2 regions of the Kitasatospora sp. NPDC048286 genome follow, and region 1 is predicted to be linked to the other one. Evidence: predicted binding sites of a transcription regulator. Region 1 holds the regulator's gene; the other holds the start of a gene.
The links. The regulator HrcA, encoded in region 1, represses chaperone genes, less so after heat shock. The targets are predictions, from matches to a motif close to TTNGCACTCNGNNNNNCNGAGTGCNAA.

Region 1 (4,415 bases):
CTCCTCGCCGCGCAGCACCGCGAGGCGGCGCAGCAGCTCCTCCTGCTCGGCGTCGAGCTTGCTGGGCGTCTTCACCTCGACGTGCACTATCAGGTCGCCCCGGCCGCCGCCGCGCAGGTGGGTGATGCCCCGGCCGTGCAGCGGGATCGACTGGCCGGACTGGGTGCCGGGCCGGATGTCGACCTCCTCCAGGCCGTCCAGGGTCTGCAGCGGCACCTGGGTGCCGAGCGCGGCCGCCGTCATCGGGATGGTGACGGTGCAGTGCAGGTCGTCCCCGCGCCGCTGGAAGATGTTGTGGGTGGTCTCGGCGATCTCGACGTACAGGTCGCCGGCCGGGCCGCCGCCGGGGCCGACCTCGCCCTCGCCGGCCAGCTGGATCCGGGTGCCGTTGTCGACACCGGCCGGGATCTTGACGGTCAGGGTGCGGCGGGCCCGCACGCGGCCGTCGCCGGCGCACTCCGGGCACGGGGTCGGCACGACGGTGCCGAAGCCCTGGCACTGCGGGCAGGGGCGGGAGGTCATGACCTGGCCCAGGAAGGACCGGGTGACCTGGGAGACCTCGCCCTTGCCGCGGCACATGTCACAGGTCTGCGCCGAGGTGCCGGGGGCCGCGCCCTCGCCACTGCAGGTGGTGCAGGTGACGGCGGTGTCGACCTGGAGCTCCTTGGTGGTGCCGAAGGCGGCCTCCTCCAGGGTGATCTCCAGCCGGATCATGGCGTCCTGGCCGCGGCGGGTGCGCGAGCGCGGGCCGCGCTGGCCGGCCGCGGCGCCGAAGAAGGCGTCCATGATGTCGGAGAAACCGAATCCCGCCGCGCCGGCCCCGAAGCCGCCCGCACCGCCGCCACCCGGGGACAGCGGGTCCCCGCCGAGGTCGTAGACCTGACGCTTCTGCGGGTCGGAGAGCACCTCGTAGGCGGCGTTGATCTCCTTGAACCGCTCCTGCGTCTTCGGGTCCGGGTTGACGTCCGGGTGCAGTTCGCGTGCCAGGCGCCGGAACGCCTTCTTGATCTCGTCCTGCCCCGCATCCCGTCGGACGCCGAGTACCGCGTAGTAGTCCGTGGCCACCAAATGCTCCGCTTGTTCCGCCTGTAGTAGTGCTGCGACTGGACGCCGCCGTCGGAGGCCCGACGGCGGCCCTTGCTAGGACTCGGCCAGGATCTGGCCCACGTACCGCGCCACCGCTCGCACCGCCCCCATTGTGCCCGGGTAGTCCATCCGGGTCGGACCGATCACACCCAGTTTCGCCACGCTCTCGTCGCCCGAACCGTAGCCGACCGAAACGACCGAGGTGGAATTCAGCCCCTCGTAGGCGATCTCCCGCCCGATCCGGACCGTCATCCCGGCGTCCGCGGTCTCACCCAGGAGACGGAGCAGGACGACCTGCTCCTCCAGGGCCTCCAGCACCGGCTGGATGGTGAGCGGGAAGTCGTGCCCGAAGCGGGTCAGGTTGGCCGTGCCGGCCAGCATGATCCGCTCCTCGTTCTGCTCGGCGAGCGTCTCGAACAGCGTCGCCAGGACCGTGCTGACGGTCGGCCGGTCGGCCTGCTCGAACTGCGCCGGCAGCTCCTCCAGCAGCTCCGGGACCTCCGGGAGGCGCCGGGCGACGGCTCTCGCGTTGATCCGGGCCCGAAGGTCCGCCAGCACCGTCTCGCCGACCGGGCCCGGGCAGTCGACCATCCGCTGCTCGACCCGGCCGGTGTTGGTGATCAGCACCAGCATCACCTTGGCCGGGGCCAGCGCCACCAGCTCGATGTGCCGGACGGTGGAACGCGTCAGCGACGGGTACTGCACCACCGCGACCTGCCGGGTGAGCTGGGCGAGCAGCCGCACGGTGCGGGCGACCACGTCGTCCAGGTCCACCGCGCCGTCCAGGAAGTGCCGGATGGCCCGGCGCTCGGGGGCGGTCATCGGCTTGATCTCGGCGAGCTTGTCGACGAAGAGGCGGTACCCCTTGTCGGTGGGGATGCGGCCGGCGCTGGTGTGCGGCTGGTGGATGTAGCCGTCCTCCTCCAGCGCCGCCATGTCGTTGCGGACGGTCGCCGGGGAGACCCCGAGGTTGTGCCGCTCCACCAGGGCCTTGGAGCCGACCGGCTCCTCGGTGCCCACGTAGTCCTGCACGATCGCGCGGAGCACCGCGAGCTTGCGTTCGTCCAGCTGGCGGACCTCACCGGCCATGGGGCACGCACCTCCGTCCTCGCACGTCGTCCGACCGTGTCCCTCGCTGCGGGCCGTTCCAGGGGCCCTCGGCCTTGGCACTCTGAACGTACGAGTGCCAGAACCGTACCTGCCAGTGTACGGCCCGGGTCCTGTGGCAGGAACGGCCCGACCGGGGTGATCCTCCCCGCAGTTCCGGACACGGCCCGCGGGGCCCCGCCGGTTCGATCCTCCCGGCGCCGGAGTGGTGCCGGGAAGCCGTCCGGGTGGCAGCATCGAAAGCGACGGCGAACGGAGGAGCAAGCGATGTCGAGCTCGGGCCAGCACACCCGTTTCGCGCCCGACCGCGGCCTGACCGGCCGCATGGTCGCGACGATGTTCGTGATCGGGCTGCTGTACGTCGGTTTCACCGGCCTGCTGATCGCGCTGCTGCGCGGCGCCTGGCCACTGATCGTCCTGATCTCCGGCGGGCTGTTCGTGGCCCAGTTCTGGTTCAGCGACAAGATCACCGAGCGGGCGATGGGCGCCCGCCAGGTGTCCCCGGAGCAGTTCCCCCAGCTGCACGGCACCGTCGACCGGCTCTGCGCCCTCGCCGACATGCCCAAACCCCGGGTGGCGGTCGCCGACAACGACATGCCGAACGCCTTCGCCACCGGCCGCAACCCGCAGAACGCGGTGGTCTGCGTGACCACCGGGCTGCTGCGCCGGCTGGAGCCGGAGGAACTGGAGGGCGTCCTCGCCCACGAGCTGTCGCACGTCGCCCACCGGGACGTCGCGGTGATGACGATCGCCGGCTTCCTCGGCGTCCTCGCCGGGGCGATGACCCGGATCGCCGTCTACGGCGGGTTCATGGGCGGCGGGCGCAACAACAACGACCAGAACGCGGCCATCCTGGCGCTGATCATCCCGCTGGTGTCGATCGTCGTCTACGCGATCAGCTTCCTGCTCACCCGGCTGCTGTCCCGCTACCGCGAACTGGCCGCGGACCGGGCCGCCGCCCAGCTCACCGGCCGGCCCAGCGCCCTGGCCTCGGCGCTCACCAAGGTGACCGGGCAGATCGCGGCCATCCCCACCAAGGACCTGCGCCAGGCGCAGCCGTACAACGCCTTCTACTTCGCCCCCGCGCTGAGCGCCCGGGAGACCGCCTCGCAGCTGTTCTCCACCCACCCGACGCTGGAGAAGCGGCTGGAGCAGCTGGCGAGGATCTCCGGGCAGCTCGGGCACTGAGCCCGACCCGCCCCGCCCCGACCCGCCCCAGCCGATTCCGTCCCGACCCGTCCCAGTCCGTTCCGTCCCGAAAGGACCGCCGTGGGATTCCTGGACACCCTGTTCGGCCGCACCAAGCCCGTCAAGCCCGACCTCGACCAGCTGTTCGGCGTGCCGTCCGCCGCGCTCACCCTGGAGGCCGGGGCCGGGTTCACCCCCACCGGGCTCGGCTCGGTCTGCTTCGCCGCCGTCGAGGGCGCGGCCTTCGTCCAGGTCGAGCAGCAGGTCAGGGCGCTGCTGGACGCCGACACCGAGCACGGCGGCGTCCCGGTGGAGGCCTCCAAGGACGGCTACGGCTACTCCTGGCTGCTCGCCCGGCACCGGCCCGAGGAGCTGCCGGAGCTGGTGAACGACCTGCACGCGGTCAACAGCGAGCTGGAGGCGAACGGCTTCGGGCCGCAGCTGCTCTGCTCGCTGGTGGCCTTCCGCAACCCCGAGGGGCAGTCGCTGGCCCTGGTCTACCTGTACAAGCGGGGGACGTTCTACCCCTTCGCCCCGATGCCCGGCGGCGGGGAGCGGCGCAACAGCCCGCTGGAGCTGCAGGTCAACGCGATGCTGGGGAACGACCTGCGGCTGGAGAAGGATCTCAGCCGCTGGTTCCCGGTCTGGGGCGCGCCGGGCCTGTGACGGTCCGTCCGTAGACTCGCGACCATGCGCAGCCGCCAGTACGGACCCGACCTGACCCCGCCGTGGAAGAAGCAACAACCCGCCCCGGAGGTGCCCGCCGAGCGGGACCTGGTGGTCGAGGAGGCGGCGAGCGGCTTCTGCGGGGCGGTGGTGCGCTGCGAGAAGACCGCCGAGGGGTTCACCGTCACCCTGGAGGACCGGTTCGGCAAGCACCGGGTGTTCCCGCTGGTGCCGCGCGGCTTCCTGCTGGAGGGCCGGGTCGTCACCCTGGTCCGCCCGGCCGGCCCGGCGGCGCCCCGCACCCCGGCCCGTACCGCCTCCGGCTCGATCGCCGTCCCGAACGCCCGCGCCCGGGTCGCCCGCGAGTC
Region 2 (4,415 bases), on a different contig from region 1:
CCTTCAGCAGGTCGCCGTACTCGCCGGTGGCCGCGTTGTAGCCGTGACCGGTCTCCAGCTCGGCGACCTTGTGGGTGATGACGTAGCCCTCCAGGCCGGCGTTCTGGGCGATCCAGCGCAGCGGCTCGTGCAGCGCCTTGCGGACCACGGCGACACCGGTGGCCTCGTCGCCCGACAGGCCCAGGCCGTCCTCCAGCACCTTGGCGGCGTGGACCAGGGAGGCGCCACCACCGGCGACGATGCCCTCCTCGACCGCGGCGCGGGTCGCCGAGATGGCGTCCTCCAGGCGGTGCTTGCGCTCCTTCAGCTCCACCTCGGTGGCGGCGCCGACCTTGATGACGCAGACGCCGCCGGCCAGCTTGGCCAGGCGCTCCTGCAGCTTCTCGCGGTCCCAGTCGGAGTCGGTCGCGGCGATCTCGCCCTTGATCTGGGCGACGCGGCCGGCCACGGCCTCGGCGTCACCGGCACCGTCGACGACCGTGGTCTCGTCCTTGGTGATGGTCACGCGGCGGGCGGTGCCCAGCACGTCCAGGCCGACCTGGTCGAGCTTGAGGCCGACCTCCTCGGAGATGACCTGGCCACCGGTCAGGACGGCCAGGTCGCCGAGGATCGCCTTGCGGCGGTCGCCGAAGCCCGGGGCCTTGACGGCGACGGCGTTGAAGGTGCCACGGATCTTGTTCACGACCAGGGTCGACAGCGCCTCGCCGTCGACGTCCTCGGCGATGATCAGCAGCGGCTTGGAGGCACCGCCCTGGAGGATCTTCTCCAGCAGCGGCAGCAGCTCCTGGATGGAGGAGATCTTGCCCTGGTTGATCAGGATGTACGGGTCCTCCAGGACCGCCTCCTGCCGCTCCGCGTCGGTGACGAAGTACGGCGACAGGTAGCCCTTGTCGAACTGCATGCCCTCGGTGAAGTCCAGCTCCACGCCGAAGGTGTTCGACTCCTCGACGGTGATGACACCGTCCTTGCCGACCTTGTCGATCGCCTCGGCGATCAGCTCGCCGACCTGGGTGTCCTGCGCGGAGAGGGACGCGACGGCGGCGACGTCGTCCTTGCCCTCGATCTCGCGGGCGATGGACAGCAGGTGCTCGGAGACGGCGGCGACGGCCTTGTCGATGCCCTTCTTCAGGGCGGCCGGGCCGGCGCCGGCGGCGACGTTGCGCAGACCCTCGTTGACCAGGGCCTGGGCCAGCACGGTGGCGGTGGTGGTGCCGTCACCCGCGACGTCGTTGGTCTTGGTGGCGACCTCCTTGACGAGCTGCGCGCCAAGGTTCTCGTACGGGTCGTCCAGCTCGACCTCACGGGCGATGGTGACACCGTCGTTGGTGATGGTCGGGGCGCCGAACTTCTTGTCGATGACGACGTTGCGGCCCTTGGGGCCGATGGTCACCTTGACGGTGTCGGCCAGCTTGTTGACACCGCGCTCCAGCGAGCGGCGGGCGTCCTCGTCGAACTGCAGGATCTTCGCCATGTTCCCTATTCCCTCGGGGCTGCGGCCGGCCCACCGGCCGCCGAACTACGTGAACCAACAACCACGCCCCGGGCCACTGTCACGGAGGACACGGATCCGGGGCGGGTCGGGACGTCTTTACTTCTCGATGATCGCGAGAACGTCGCGGGCGGAGAGCACCAGGTACTCCTCGCCCTGGTACTTCACCTCGGTGCCGCCGTACTTCGAGTACAGGACGATGTCACCCACGGCGACGTCGAGCGGCAGACGCTGGCCGTCCTCGAAGCGGCCCGGGCCGACGGCCAGGACGACGCCCTCCTGGGGCTTCTCCTTGGCGGTGTCCGGGATAACCAGGCCGGAGGCCGTGGTGGTCTCGGCGTCGAGCGGCTGGACCACGATGCGGTCCTCGAGCGGCTTGATGGCAACCTTGCTGCTGGTGGTCACGTCCGAGCTCCCCTTCGGAGATTACGGGGTTTTCTAACGGGTAGGGGCGATCCTGCGGGCCTGCCGTCGCGGGGGTCAGACACGCGTCGTCGCGTTAGCACTCTCCTGGTGGGGAGTGCCAAGGACGACCATAGGGCCGTGTTAGCACTCAGTCAACCAGAGTGCCAACGGCGCGCCCTGGGGCCCCCGGTTCCGCGGATGAGTAGCCGTACTCATGTGCGACGCCGCCCGCCCCGACAGACTCCCTGCCATGACTCCGATCCCGGCCCGCATCGACCCGTCCAGGCTCAAGGACGCGGCGCTCTCCCTGCTGGCACTGCCGCTGCTGGGAGCCGCGCTGCCGTTCGTCGTCTTCTCCTTCGTCGTCTGCCTCGGCAGCGGCCCCGGCCACGGGGACGACGGGGACGGGCTCATCTGGGCCTTCCTCGGCATCGGGATGCTGGCCGCCCCGGTCGTCACCCTGGCCGTGGGCCTCGCGGTCGCCTTCCGCACCCGGCGGTCCGGCTACCGCCTCCTCCCCGCCACCGCAGCGCTCTCCCCGCTCATGCTGCCGGCGGTCTTCTCCTCGGGCGTCCTGTGGCGGTGACGACGCCCGGCGCGATCGTGATCGCGTTCCTCCCCGGCCGACCGGCGAGAATGGCCCCGTGGACACCGAGAACCTCCAGCCGCTGCTGACCCCCGAGGGCCAGGCCCTGCTCGCCGAGCTGCGCGAGTTCACCCCCGAGGAGGAGCTGGCGCTGGCGACGCGCCTGCGGCGGGAGCACCCGGCGGAGCTGGTGTCGGCGGCGTTCGGGCAGGCGCGGCTGCGGCAGCGGGCGCGGGCGAAGTTCGGGGCGGACGCCGACCTGATGTACTTCACGCCCAACGGAGTCGAGCAGTCCACCCGGCGCAGCGTCGCCGAGTGGCGGGCGCGGCGGTTCGCCGACCTCGGCGTACGGCGGCTGGCGGACCTGTGCTGTGGCATCGGCGGCGACGTGCTGGCGCTGGCCCGGGCGGGCATCGAGGTGCTGGCCGTCGACAAGGACCCGGCGGCCTGCGCCGCCACCGCGGCCAACGCCGCCGCGCTGGGCCTGGCCGAGCTGGTCGAGGTGCGCTGCGCGGACGTCGCCGAGGTGGACGTCACCGGCTACGACGCGGTGTTCACCGACCCGGCCCGGCGCACCTCGCGCGGCCGGGTGTTCGACCCGGAGGCGTACGCCCCGCCGCTCTCCTGGGCGATCGAGGCGGGCCGGCGGACCCCGATCGGCGCCCTGAAGGTGGCCCCTGGCATCCCGCACGAGGCCGTGCCCGAGGACGCCGAGGCCGAGTGGGTCTCCGACCACGGCGACGTCAAGGAGGCGGTGCTCTGGTTCGGCACCCGGGCCGCGAGCCCGCACCGCGCCACCCTGCTGCCGCAGGGCGCCAGCCTGACCGGCGGCGACCTGCCCGACCCGCCGGCCGGCCCGGTCGGGCGCTACCTGTACGAGCCGGACGGCGCGGTGATCCGGGCCCACCTGGTGGCCGAGGTGGCCGGGCAGGTGGGCGGCCGGCTGATCGACCCGAAGATCGCCTACCTGACCTCGGACGAGCTGGTCGCCACCCCGTACGCGCACGCCTTCGAGCTCACCGACGTGCTGCCGTTCAACATCAAGAAGCTGAAGGCGCTGCTGCGCGAGCGCGCGGTCGGCACGGTGGTGATCAAGAAGCGCGGGATGGCGATCACCCCGGAGGAACTGCGCCGCCAGCTCAAGCCCTCCGGGCCGAACACCGTCACGGTGATCCTCAGCCGCACCGACCACGGACCGCTGATGATGCTGGGGCAGCCCGTACGGGCTCCTCAGGACGCGGGCGCCTGGACGTAGTCCTCCAGCCGGGCCACCGAGAAGCCCTGCTCCTGGATCCGGGCCAGCAGGTCGCCGAACATCTGGGTCATCGTGGCGCCCTTGAGCTCCTTGGGGCCGCGGAAGTGCGCCAGGATGATGTCGCCGGGCTTCAGCTTCTTGTCCCCCGACTGGTACTGCATGTCGTGGATCTGCATCGACTCGCGCCACAGCACGATCGCCCGCGGGCCGCACTGCTGGACGGAGGTGTTGAGCGTCGGGGTGTTGGCGCCGTCGCCGAACGGCGGGCGGAACAGCAGTGGGGCGGTGCCGTACTGCTGGGTGAGCGCGGACTGCGCGTCGCAGATCTCGGACTTCTGCTTCTCCGCCGGGATCTTGCTCATCACCGGGTGGTCGACGGTGTGGTTCTGGACGTGGTTGCCGAGTGCCTGGAGCGGCTTGAAGTAGCCGTAGTCGTTCTTGACGATGTCCCGGGTCAGGAACATCGATATCGGCACCTTGAGGTCGGTGAGCATCTCGACGAACTTCGGGTCCTTCTCGGCTCCGTCGTCGATGGTGATGAAGACGACCTTGTCGCTCGTCTTCACCTCGCTGAACACCGGTACGGGGCCGGTCCGTTCGAGCTTGATCGGCTTGTCGGCGGGCGGCGCCGGGGCGGGGGCGAGCGGGGTGAGGTTCCACTTGGCCCAAGCCGCCGCGGC

Region 2: the regulator HrcA is predicted to act here: its motif matches at 2,036-2,062, upstream of groES (co-chaperone GroES).

Annotation. Positions count from the first base shown of each region.
Region 1 is NZ_JBICZE010000002.1:690,680-695,094, forward strand. It holds gene dnaJ (molecular chaperone DnaJ) at 1-1,065, opposite strand, end outside; gene hrcA (heat-inducible transcriptional repressor HrcA) at 1,141-2,175, opposite strand; gene htpX (zinc metalloprotease HtpX) at 2,461-3,381, shown strand; gene ACGF13_RS07490 (hypothetical protein) at 3,463-4,047, shown strand; gene ACGF13_RS07495 (DUF3097 domain-containing protein) at 4,072-4,415, shown strand, end outside.
Region 2 is NZ_JBICZE010000001.1:142,156-146,570, forward strand. It holds gene groL (chaperonin GroEL) at 1-1,471, opposite strand, end outside; gene groES (co-chaperone GroES) at 1,589-1,894, opposite strand; gene ACGF13_RS00615 (hypothetical protein) at 2,145-2,480, shown strand; gene ACGF13_RS00620 (SAM-dependent methyltransferase) at 2,539-3,735, shown strand; gene ACGF13_RS00625 (polysaccharide deacetylase family protein) at 3,711-4,415, opposite strand, start outside.